Regions from separate parts of the Rhodococcus sp. I2R genome, predicted to be linked through region 1. Evidence: predicted binding sites of a transcription regulator. Region 1 holds the regulator's gene; the other holds the start of a gene.
What was found. The regulator LexA, encoded in region 1, represses DNA repair genes until DNA is damaged. The targets are predictions, from matches to a motif close to CGAACANNTGTTCG.
Positions count from the first base shown of each region.

Region 2: ruvC (crossover junction endodeoxyribonuclease RuvC) is a predicted target of LexA. The motif match lies at 4,228-4,241, and genes of this name have one in related genera.

Region 1 covers NZ_JAHUTG010000001.1:79,914-85,987, reverse strand. Annotated here, with positions in the region: gene ptsP (phosphoenolpyruvate--protein phosphotransferase) at 1-534, shown strand, start outside; gene KVY23_RS00345 (uracil-xanthine permease family protein) at 558-1,820, shown strand; gene KVY23_RS00340 (acyl-CoA dehydrogenase family protein) at 1,944-3,086, shown strand; gene lexA (transcriptional repressor LexA) at 3,180-3,983, opposite strand; gene KVY23_RS00330 (LysM peptidoglycan-binding domain-containing protein) at 4,212-4,691, shown strand; gene nrdR (transcriptional regulator NrdR) at 4,847-5,311, shown strand; gene hrpA (ATP-dependent RNA helicase HrpA) at 5,419-6,074, opposite strand, start outside.
Region 2 covers NZ_JAHUTG010000008.1:201,418-207,491, forward strand. Annotated here, with positions in the region: gene secD (protein translocase subunit SecD) at 1-1,105, opposite strand, end outside; gene yajC (preprotein translocase subunit YajC) at 1,282-1,689, opposite strand; gene ruvB (Holliday junction branch migration DNA helicase RuvB) at 1,818-2,945, opposite strand; gene ruvA (Holliday junction branch migration protein RuvA) at 2,942-3,550, opposite strand; gene ruvC (crossover junction endodeoxyribonuclease RuvC) at 3,547-4,176, opposite strand; gene KVY23_RS10825 (YebC/PmpR family DNA-binding transcriptional regulator) at 4,295-5,050, opposite strand; gene pdxT (pyridoxal 5'-phosphate synthase glutaminase subunit PdxT) at 5,135-5,737, opposite strand; gene KVY23_RS10835 (acyl-CoA thioesterase II) at 5,734-6,074, opposite strand, start outside.

The DNA.
Region 1 (6,074 bases):
GCCACCGGTTCCGCCCCGTGGGTGATGGCGCCGATGATCGCCACCTCAGCGGAAGCGGCAGCGTTCGCCGCCGACGCACGCGAGCGTGGATTGAAGCCGGGCGTCATGATCGAGATCCCCGCTGCTGCGCTGCTGGCAGAGCACATTCTCGAACATGTGGACTTCTTGTCGATCGGGACCAACGATCTCGCCCAGTACACGATGGCCGCCGACCGAATGTCCTCCCAACTCGCCTCGTTGACCGACCCGTGGCAGCCGGCTGTCATCACCCTGGTTGCGCACACCGCGAAGGCAGGGGCGGCGGTAGGCAAGCCCGTGGGAGTCTGTGGTGAAGCCGCCGCCGATCCGCTACTGGCGTGCGTGCTCGTGGGGCTGGGCGTCACCTCGCTGTCCGCCGCCTCCGCGGCAGTGGCGCACGTCGGTGCGAAACTGTCCTCGGTGACGTTCGCGCAGTGCAAGCAAGCGGCGGCCGCAGCGCTCTCCACCGACAGCGCTGCGGCAGCGCGAGCTGCGGCCGGTGCCGTCCTCGACTGACATCGGCTCTAGTATTCGGTTCCGTGAGCAACTTCGGGTGGACCCTGCACGGCAACGGAAAGAGCGTCGCAGCAGGGGCAGTGGTGGAACCGGATCAGCGCTTGACGTGGCCGCGCACCATCGGAATCGGTATGCAGCACGTCATTGCCATGTTCGGTGCCACCCTCCTGGTCCCCACAGTGACGGGATTTCCGGTCACCACCACGCTGCTCTTCTCCGGCATCGGAACCGCGCTCTTCCTGATCATCACCCGCGGGCGGGTTCCCAGCTATCTCGGATCGTCGTTCGCGTTCATCGCGCCCCTGACCGCCACTCAGGCATCCGGGGCGGCAGCGCAACTCGGCGCTGTCATGTCGGTCGGAATAGTGCTGGCCGGTGTCGGATTCGTGGTCCGATTCGCGGGCAGCCGGGTCATCGAGGCGGTCATGCCACCGGTGGTGACCGGTGCAGTAGTCGTGCTCATCGGACTGAACCTCGCGCCGGCGGCCACGTCGTCGTTCGAGGCGCAGCCGCTGGTCGCTGCGGTGACATTGTTCGCCATTCTTCTCGTGACCGTCGCCGGGCCAGGGATGCTCGGACGGCTGGGGATCTTGGTCGGGGTCGTGCTCGGTTGGGTCTTCGCCGCCATCACCGGGCAGATCGACGACACCAGACTCGGTGCCATGCGCGACGCGGCCTGGATCGGTATTCCCGAGTTCCGCGGGCCGACGTTCGAGCTGTCCGTCGTGCTCATCGCTCTACCGGTGGTGATCGTGCTCGTCGCGGAGAACGTGGGTCACGTCAAGGCAGTGGCCGCGATGACCGGCAAGTCACTCGACGATGTGGCCGGTGACGCCCTCATCGCCGACGGTCTCGCCACCACCCTCGCGGGCGCTGGCGGAGGCTCGGGTACTACGACGTACGCCGAGAACATCGGCGTCATGGCAGCCACTCGCGTCTGCTCCACCGCCGCCTACTGGGTGGCCGCCGCGACTGCCGTCGTGCTGGCATTTTCCCCGAAATTCGGTGCTCTCGTCTTCACCGTTCCGGACGGAGTCATCGGCGGAGCCACCCTCGTGCTCTACGGTCTGATCGGTCTCCTCGGGGTACGGATCTGGACCGACAGTGAGGTCGATTTCACCGATCCCGTCAACCTCACGGTCGTCGCCGCTGCGCTCGTCGCCGGAATCGGCGATCTGACACTGACGATAGGTTCGATCGAACTAGGCGGGATCGCCTGGGGATCGGTCGGAATACTCGTCGGGTATCCGGTGATGCGGGCGCTCAGCAGAGGTGTGACTCGCTAAACGGGTCACCGATCACGCACGGCTCGGTCATCGACCGAGCCGTGCTCACAGTCGTAGTGTCGAGGTATATCACCGGCGGCGGTGTTGTTGCCGACCGGGAAAGCCCCTCGAAGGAGAGATGTAGTGGACCGCACACTGTTCGAGCCCGAGCACGACCTCTTTCGTGAGTCGTACCGCAAATTTCTGGCCCAGCACGTAGCGCCCAACCACGCGAAGTGGGAAGAGCAGAACATCGTCGACCGCGGCGTCTGGGTCGAAGCCGGCAAGCAAGGGTTCCTGGGCACCGCTGTTCCCGAGGAATTCGGTGGCGGGGGAGTCAAGGACTTCCGCTACAACACCATCCTCACCGAGGAAACCACACGTGGTGGGTACAGCGGCATCGGCTTCACGCTGCACAATGACGTCGTTGCGCCGTACCTCATCGACCTGTGCAATGAGGAACAGAAGCAGCGGTGGCTGCCCGGATTCTGCTCGGGCGAGCTGATCACCGCAATTGCGATGACCGAGCCGGGAACCGGTAGCGACCTGCAAGGCATCAAGACCCGCGCAGTCCGCGATGGCGACGAATGGGTCCTCAACGGCTCGAAGACCTTCATCACCAACGGAATCAACGCCGACCTGGTGATCGTCGTTGCGTGCACCGATCCGGACAAGGGCGCCCAGGGATTCAGCCTGCTCGTGGTCGAGCGCGACATGCCCGGTTTCGAGCGAGGCCGCAACCTCGACAAGATCGGTATGAAGGCTCAGGACACCGCCGAACTCAGCTTCACCGACGTCCGTGTTCCGGCGGCCAATCTTCTCGGCGACGAGGGCATGGGCTTCATCTACCTCATGCAGAACCTGCCTCAGGAGCGTCTGTCCATCGCCGTGGTGGCAGCGGCCGCAATGGAATCCGCGCTGGAGATGACCATCCAGTACTGCCGCGACCGCAAGGCCTTCGGCAAGTCGATCGGCAAGTTCCAGAACACACGTTTCGTGCTGGCCGAACTTGCCACCGAAACCACCGCGACACGCATCATGGTTGACAAGTTCGTCGAACTCCTCAACGCCGGCACGCTGACGGTGCAGGAAGCCGCGATGGCGAAGTGGTGGACCACCGAGAATCAGGTCCGGCTCATCGATCGATGCCTGCAGTTGCACGGCGGCTACGGCTACATGAAGGAATACCCCATAGCCAAGGCCTACATGGATTCGCGTGTGCAGACCATCTACGGCGGCACCACGGAAATCATGAAGGAAATCATCGGCCGAGGACTCGATCTCTGAGTTTTCGAAAGACGCAAACCTGAACGACGAGCAGGGGCTCGGCAACCACATTGCTGCCGAGCCCCTGCTCGTTTCAGGCCGACCTGTGTTTGGTCAGAGTTTGCGCATGACGGTGACGACCTTGCCGAGGATCGCCGCATCGTTGCCCGGTATGGGATCGAACAACGGGTTGTGCGGCATCAGCCACACTTCGCCTTTGCTGCGCTTGAACGTCTTTACCGTCGCCTCACCCTCGATCATCGCCGCCACGATGTCACCGTTGTCGGCCACGCTCTGCTGACGAACCACCACCCAGTCACCGTCGCAGATCGCGGCGTCGATCATCGACTCACCGACGACCTTGAGCAGGAACAGTGAGCCCTGGCCCACGAGTTCGCGCGGCAACGGGAACACATCCTCCACAGCTTGCTCGGCCAGAATCGGCCCGCCCGCGGCGATACGCCCCAGAACCGGAACGAACGTGGGTGTGGGGAGCTGTTCCTCGGCGGGCGCCGAACCGTCGGCAACCGCCGCGGCGTGGTCTGCCTGGACCTCGTCGAGTCCGCGCACATCCACTGCGCGTGGGCGATTGGGATCGCGCCGCAGGAATCCCTTGCGCTCGAGAGTGCGCAACTGATGAGCCACCGAGGACGTGGACGTCAGACCCACGGCGTCACCGATCTCACGAATGCTCGGCGGGTATCCGCGTTCGGTGACCGACGCCCTGATGACCTCGAGTACCTTGCGCTGACGCTCCGTCAGTCCGGCGCTGACATCGGTGCCTTCACCCTCGAACGCTTTCGCAGTGGGGACGGCAGCAGGCTTTCCCGCGGGCTTGCCTGCCGACTTGGTCGATTTCGGTGTCGACTTCGGTGAGACGGTCGATTTCGGTGACCCTGACGAGGTCTCGTCTTTCATTCCTGCGTCCTCCTGCGTCGTGGCTGTAGCTGAAGCTCGAGTGCGACCTGAGCTGGCCGGGTGGTGTGGATGTGGCGTGTGGCTTCTGACACGAACTTAGCCCGTCGACGCTGTTCGATCAAACATCTGTTCGATCCGTGTCGCGTTTTCTACTGACTTTGTCGGAGCTGCGTGATAGAACTTCGAACAAGCGTTCATCGAACGCCTGATCGAATACACCCTTCGATCATGTCCACTCCAGTGGAGGTTCTCATGAGCATCACGACCGAGCGGCGTGTCAGTGCGCACCGTGGCAGTACACATAGGGGGAGTGCTGTTCGTCGGCGTCCCACCCCGCAGCGCCGGCGCTACCTGCACACGAGCGCGCCGCAGGGAGTGGTGCGCGGGCACCGCGAGGCGTGTGTGGAGGACAGGAGCCCGCAGACGCTGTCGTGGACTGCAACCGTCCTCGGTGTTCTCGCCACCGCCGTGGTGCTGTTGGCGTTCGTCGCTGTCGCGAATCTGCGCGCAGGCTCGATCGAGTCCGCACCGCAGGTAGGTGTCGCCGTCGTTCAGCAGGGCGAGACGCTCAGCGACGTCGCTCAGCGCATCGCACCGGGAGTGCCAGTGCAGGATGTGGTCGACAGCATGCTCGAACTGAACGGCCTCGCCGGCGCGTCGGTGTCCCAGGGCCAGCAACTGGTGATTCCAGCCACATCCGGCCGGTAGCGCCGATCATGACCGTGCGCGTCCCAGATCCGGTGTGCCGAGAGCTCCGCGTCTCGGGTGATCGAGGTGCGTACGTGAGGCTCCGAGTATCCTCGATGCCCGTACCCCTCGAGAGTGATCCCAGGGAGTGCATCGGCTACGACGGAGGCTCCTTCATGCATTGCCCGTTCTGCAGGCACCCCGACTCTCGCGTGGTCGACTCACGCGAGGCGGACGAGGGGCAAGCAATCCGCCGCCGACGCTCGTGCCCGGAATGTGGTCGTCGGTTCACCACAGTCGAGACCGCCGTGCTGGCCGTCGTCAAGCGCAGCGGGGTTACCGAGCCTTTCTCGCGTGAAAAGGTCGTCAAGGGTGTTCGACGCGCCTGCCAGGGGCGAGACGTGGACAACGACGCGTTGAACCTGCTGTCGCAGAAGGTGGAGGACGCTGTACGCGCCTCCGGTTCGGCCGAAATCCCCAGCCACGAGGTCGGGTTGGCCATTCTCGGTCCACTACGTGATCTGGACGAGGTGGCGTACCTGCGGTTCGCCTCCGTGTATCGGTCCTTCAGCTCGGCCGAGGACTTCGAGAAGGAGATCCAGGACCTACGCGCGCACCGCGAGTCGTCCGCGGTCGAATGACCCGCGTAGTCGCGAGGTGTCATCGGCGAAGTCACGCGCACATTCGCCGATATCAATCCGGCTGACTGCGGCCTGAGGGGTGTGCGGATCGACCGGTGCCGCAAGCCTCAGCTGCGCCCAGCTGCGTCGATAGCTTTCTGCACGCGCTTCTCCGACACTGGATACGCCGTACGAACGCTCTGCGCGAAGAGCCCGACTCTGAGCTCCTCGATCATCCAGAACACATCCTGGACGGCGGCGCCCTGCCGGCGGGCCTCGGGTAGCGACTTCACCAGTCGGTCATAGGATTCGTAGACGCGATCCAGCACGTCCATACCGGCGTCGTCTCTGGCGGCGCTGCTGGGCAACGCATTCAATCGAACCGTCGCAGCCTTGAGGTACCGAGGGATCTCCGCCAGACGTGTGGACCCGAACTCGAAGACGAAGCCGTCGAACACCAGAGAAGCGAGTTGCTCGCGAACGTCGTCCGCGGCATCACCCTGCGCCCGTTCCAGAACCGCACGCAAAGCCAGTGATTCGGTCAGAATCTGCCGCACCAGTACAAGGATGCTCGAGGTGCGCGCAGTCACATCGACGTTGACCGCCTTCGACAGCGCGGCGAAAGCGTCGGGGGACCGAACCGGACCACCGTGGGCATCCATCGATTCGTCGACAGCTGTTCTACGGCAATCCTCGAGCAGAGCGTCGATGCTCCCGTACGGGTTCTGCCCCAGAGCCAGCCGCTCACGCGTTGGTATCCCGGCAATCAAGGCCTTGGTGCCGC
Region 2 (6,074 bases), on a different contig from region 1:
CGGCGAACGAGAGCGGCAGGGATCCGTACTTGAGCGTGTTGGCGAGCTCGGTGGCTCCCTGTGCGGTGAACTGCCCGGTGATGGAGGTCGCACTGCCTGCCGGTGTCGCCCCCTGGATCTGCGGCGCGCTGACGACCTTCGAGTCGAGAGTGAACGCGGCCTGACTACCGATGTTGGCGCCGGTGAATTGCGCCCACGTGGTGCTGCCCTCGGAATCGAAGCTCAGGCTCACCTCGTGACGAGCCTGCTGAGTGTTGAATCCCGAACTTGCATCCGTGATCTGCTGACCGTCGATGATGCTCGGAGCGAGGAGGTACACGGCCGCTCCGTCGGTTGAGCATGCAACAAGCGGTAGGTCCGGGTCGTCGTTGCCCTGCAGTGGGTCCGGCTCGTTGCAGTCGATCGTCGCGAGCGCAGCTTGCTGCACCTGCGGATCCTCGCTCTGACGCAGTTCCTTCGCTTCGGCGATCCGGTCGGCCGTGATCTGGGCATCGGTGCGAACCGTCTCCTCGTCACCGGCGGTACCCGGCGTCGGAGCCGGTGTAGCGGACGGTTCCGAAGGAGCCTGGTCGACGCCGCTGGGGTCCTGGGCGGGGAACGGCCGACTCTGCGGCACTGCATCGCCCGCGGGCGCGTCCGTAGCTGGGGCCTCCGCGGGAGGCTCCTGCTCGGTTCCGGCTTCGCTTTCTCCGGTCGCAGGATCGATCGCGGGCGCACCGGCTGCGGGCTGGGTTGCCTGAATGACCGGGCGGATGAACAGACGCGCGGTCTGCCCGAGGGTGCGTGCCTGCGCGCCGTCGTTACCCGGCACGGTGATCACGAGGTTGTCGCCGTCGACGATCACCTCGGATCCGGCCACACCGAGTCCGTCGACGCGGGTGGAGATGATCTCCTGTGCCTGCTGCAGGCTCTCCTGGTTCGGCGCACTGCCGTCCGGCGTGCGCGCCGTCAGGGTGACCCGGGTGCCGCCTTCCAAGTCGATTCCGAGCTTGGGTGTCGGCGACCGATCTCCGGTGAAGAAGACCAGCAAGTAGACGACGGCCATCATCACCCCGAAGACGGCGAGATAGCGGGATGGATGCACCGATCCGCTTGAAGGTGCCACGGTGTGTGTTTCTCCTCTGGACAGTTCTAGAAAGAACGAGCGACGTTTCTCCCGGACCTGTTCGCACGTCGAGAAGCGGCTTTGTCGGCCGATATCAGGACGAAACGGACGCCGAGGCCCCGGCATGCGAAACCGCTGCCGGATCCGGTCCGACAGCGGCTGCGATCATCGCTGAGTCACTCCTTGTCGAGACGGCGCGCGCTCTGCTCGACGGTTTCGTCGGCGGGTACCGACGGCTGGTTCTTCTCGAGTGAGGTGTTCTTCTCCAGCGACGGTGTTGCACCCTCGATTCCGGAGAGATCGTCGGGCGCGGCGAATTCGTCCTCCGACTCCGGAGGCAGAACCTCACGCACGACTGCGCGCGACCAGGTGGTGATCACGCCGTCGGCGATCTCGAGGTCGATACTGTCTTCCTCGACGAGAACGACGCGGGCATACAGCCCGGCGGTGGTGACCACCTCGTCACCGACCTTCAGCGAGTCCTGAAGCGCCTGCGTGGCGGCGAGCACCTTCTTCTGCTTCCGAACATTGAGGAACATAGGTACGAGCAAAGCTACGATCAGCAGCGGAAATAGCAGTTCCATCTTTTACGTCAGTCCTCGTCAAGAGTCGGTTGTCGATCGGTTCGGCGGTCAATCTTGCGCCACGTGTGCGACCCAGTGTGCCATCACCTCGGCGGTCGCTTGTCCCGCTCCCGTGGATTATCAGCGAATTATTCGAATAACTCCTGCTGAGCCTCGTTGGTTCGGACGGAAATGCCACCGATGGCGAGGTCCGGTGGCGGTACCAGGCCCAGGTGCCGCCACGCGGCCGCAGTGGCAACTCGCCCCCGGGGGGTACGGGCAACCATCCCGGCGCGGACGAGGAAGGGCTCACACACTTCCTCGACGGTCGCTGGTTCCTCGCCGACGGCAACGGCCAGGGTCGAGACTCCGACCGGTCCCCCACCGAAGCTGCGAACCAACGCGCTCAGCACCGCCCGGTCGAGGCGGTCGAGTCCGAGTTGATCGACGTCGTAAACCACGAGCGCCTCTTGCGCGGTCTTCTTGGTGACGGTGCCGTCACCGCGTACCTCGGCATAGTCACGGACGCGACGAAGCAGCCGGTTGGCGATGCGTGGCGTGCCACGCGATCGTCCCGCGATTTCGGCGCAACCGGCTTGATCGATAGGGACCCCTAGGATTCCTGCGGAGCGAAGCAGGATCTTCTCCAGTTCCGCGGGCTCGTAGAAGTCCATGTGTGCGACGAATCCGAATCGGTCCCGCAACGGGCCTGTCAGCGCACCCGACCGGGTGGTGGCACCGACGAGGGTAAATGGCGCCACTTCGAGGGGGATGGACGTCGCGCCCGGACCCTTTCCGACGACCACGTCGACGCGGAAGTCCTCCATCGCGAGGTAGAGCATCTCCTCCGCTGGTCGCGCGATGCGGTGAATCTCGTCGATGAACAGCACGTCGCCCTCGACGAGGTTGCTGAGCATCGCCGCGAGATCCCCAGCCCGTTCGAGTGCCGGCCCCGACGTCAACCGAAGCGAAGTGTTGAGTTCCTGCGCGATGATCATTGCCATCGAGGTCTTGCCGAGGCCGGGTGGGCCGGACATCAGGATGTGGTCCGGTGTGCTGCCGCGCAGCTTGGCGCCGGTCAGCACGAGCTGCAACTGTTCGCGAACACGGGGTTGCCCGATGAACTCGGCCAGCGACTTCGGCCGAAGGCTGGTCTCGACATCGGCATCATCGGCGGTGACCCCGGCCGTGACCTGTGAATCCGCCGTGACGTACGAATCCGCCGTGACGTGTGAATCCTTGTGGTCGGGTTCGATCCCGTTGGAGTCGGCGCTCATCTGGACTTGCCCAGATAAGCCAGAGCGGACCGAAGCGCCGCAGACGTCGACGCATCCGGCTGGGCGGCGAGTACGGAGTCCGTGGCATCCTCGGCCTGTTTCGATGCGAAGCCGAGACCGGTCAGTGCTTCGACTATCTGGTCACGGATCGTGTTGCCGGCACCCGATCCGGACGGAATCGCCGCTCCGGAGGCGCCGCCCACGATGGCGTCGACCTTGTCTCGGAGTTCCACAACCATCCGCTCCGCGCCCCGCTTGCCGATGCCCGGGACCCGCGTCAATGCGGTGATGTTGCCATCTGCCAACGCAGTTCGAAGCGAAACCGGGTCCAGGACAGCGAGAGTGGCCATCGCGATACGAGGTCCGACACCCGAGACGGTCAGCAACAGCGAGAACAGGTCTCTCGACTCGCTGTCCTCGAAGCCGTAGAGCGTCATGGAGTCCTCGCGGACGATCATGGTCGTCAGCAGACGCGACTCCGCGCCGCGGCTGAGCGTGCCGAGCGTCGATGGGGTGGCATTGACGCGGTAGCCCACACCGGACGCTTCCAGCACCGCGTGATCGAGTGCGATTTCCAGCACTTCACCGCGTATCGACGCAATCAACGGGTGCCTGCCTCTCTCGCGACCCGCGCGAGCTTCTTCGCCGTGACCGAGCGCGTCTCGGCTGCCCGCGCCTTTCGCTGCTCCGCCAAGCGGGTCTCGTACTTGCGTTTCTGCTCCGCGGCCATCGCTTCTGCCTGTGCCATCCGGGCGATCATCGGCGCCCGCCAGCAGTGACAGATACCCAACGCGAGAGCATCCGCGGCGTCTGCGGGTGTCGGAGCCGTTTGCAACCCGAGAATGCGCATCACCATTGCCGTGACCTGGGCCTTGTCCGCGCTTCCGTTTCCGGTCACAGCGGCTTTGACTTCACTCGGCGTGTGGAAGCACACGTTCACACCGCGCCGGGCGGCCGCCAGTGCAATGACCCCGCCGGCTTGAGCAGTACCCATCGCGGTGCGCACGTTGTGCTGTGCGAACACCCTTTCGATCGCAACAACACTCGGCTTGTGAGTGTCGAGCCAGTACTCGGCAGCTTCGGATATGAGCAACAGACGCTGAGCCAAGTCCATGTCGGCCGGAGTGCGCACCACATCGACGTCGAGCGCGACGACGCTGCGACCGGCTCCACCTTCGATGAGGCTCAGACCGCAACGGGTCAGCCCGGGGTCGACGCCCATCACTCGCACACTGCCACCTCTACGACCCCGAGCACGACCACGTCGACACCTTTCACCCTACGAACTGTTGTTCGATAGCGTAGCGGAGGACGGGGCAACTACCGGTGTGCGACACCCGAAGGCGAAGTCACTCCTCGTCGAGCTCGGCGAGCACCTCGTCGGATAGTTCGACATTCGAGTAGACGTTCTGCACGTCGTCGCTCTCTTCGAGGGCGTCGATCAGCTTGAACACCTTGCGTGCGCCGTCGGCGTCGACCGGGACACTGACCGACGCTTGAAAACTGGCCTCGGCCGAGTCGTAGTCGATACCGGCCTCCTGCAGTGCCGAACGCACTGCGACCAGGTCGGTCGGCTCACTGACGATCTCGAAGGTGTCACCGTTGTCGGTGATCTCCTCGGCCCCGGCGTCGAGCACGGCCATCAGGACATCGTCCTCGCTCTGGCCGTTCTTCTCGAGCGTGACGAGTCCCTTGCGCGAGAACAGGTACGACACCGAACCCGGGTCTGCCATGTTGCCGCCGTTGCGGGTCATCGCGACGCGAACCTCGCCGGCAGCTCGGTTGCGGTTGTCGGTGAGGCACTCGATGAGCACGGCGACGCCGTTGGGCCCGTACCCCTCGTACATGATGGTCTGCCAGTCGGCGCCACCCGCTTCTTCACCGGCACCGCGTTTACGTGCGCGCTCGATGTTGTCATTGGGCACCGACGTCTTCTTGGCCTTCTGAATGGCGTCGTACAACGTCGGGTTTCCGACTGGATCACCACCACCGGTGCGAGCCGCCACCTCGATGTTCTTGACGAGTTTGGCGAACGATTTGCCGCGTCGGGCATCGACCACCGCCTTCTTGTGCTTGGTGGTGGCCCATTTGGAGTGGCCGCTCATGCGATAGCGCCCCTTTCGTACGGAAGTCGAGTGTTCATAGTTTACGCGCGGCCGCGCCGCTGTCCGACGAGGACAGCGCAGTTGCTAGGTCGAACGCACCAGGTCCACGAACCTCTTGTGCACCCGATTGTCTCCGGTGACCTCGGGGTGGAAGCTCGTTGCCATCACCGACCCCTCTTTCACCGCAACGACGCGACCGGCCGCGGGGCCGTCGGGAACCGAGGCGAGAACCTCGACCCCGGGACCGACTCGTTCCACCCAGGGTGCACGGATGAATACCGCGCGGACCGGATCGCCGTCGATGCCGGCGAACTGGAGATCCGTTTCGAAGGAGTCGACCTGCCGACCGAAGGCGTTGCGGCGGACGGTGATGTCGAGTCCGTCGAGATGTTGCGCATCCGGACGGGTGTCGAGCACTTCACTTGCGAGAAGAATCATGCCGGCGCACGAACCGTAGGCCGGCATCCCGTCGCGTAGTCGCGTCCGCAGTGGGGTCAGCAGCTCGAAGACGGACAGCAGAGTGCTCATCGTGGTCGATTCGCCACCCGGAATGATCAGACCGTCCACCTCGTCGAGCTCAGCGGGCCGCCGAACCGTCGTGCCCGAGGCGCCGCAGGCCTCCAACGCCGCCAGGTGCTCGCGCACATCGCCCTGAAGCGCGAGAACCCCGATCCGCGGAACACTCACTTGGGGGCGAACGGATCGGTGACGGTCCGCGTCCGGTCTCGCTCGAAGCGCATGAGTCCCTCCTGTACGACGGCGGCGACCATGCGACCCTGTCGATCGAAGATCCTGCCCTGCGCCAGAGCCCTGCCGAAGTCGGCCGAAGGCGAGGTCTGGTCGTAGAGCAGCCACTCGTCGGCGCGGAACGGTCGCAGAAACCACAATGCATGGTCGAGCGACGCCGTCTGCGTCACCACATCAGGATGAGGCACTTTGGCCGAACCGATGAGTGTCATGTCCGACATGTAGGCCAGGGTGCAGACGTGGAAGACCTGACTGTCGGGCAACCGGTCACGGTAGC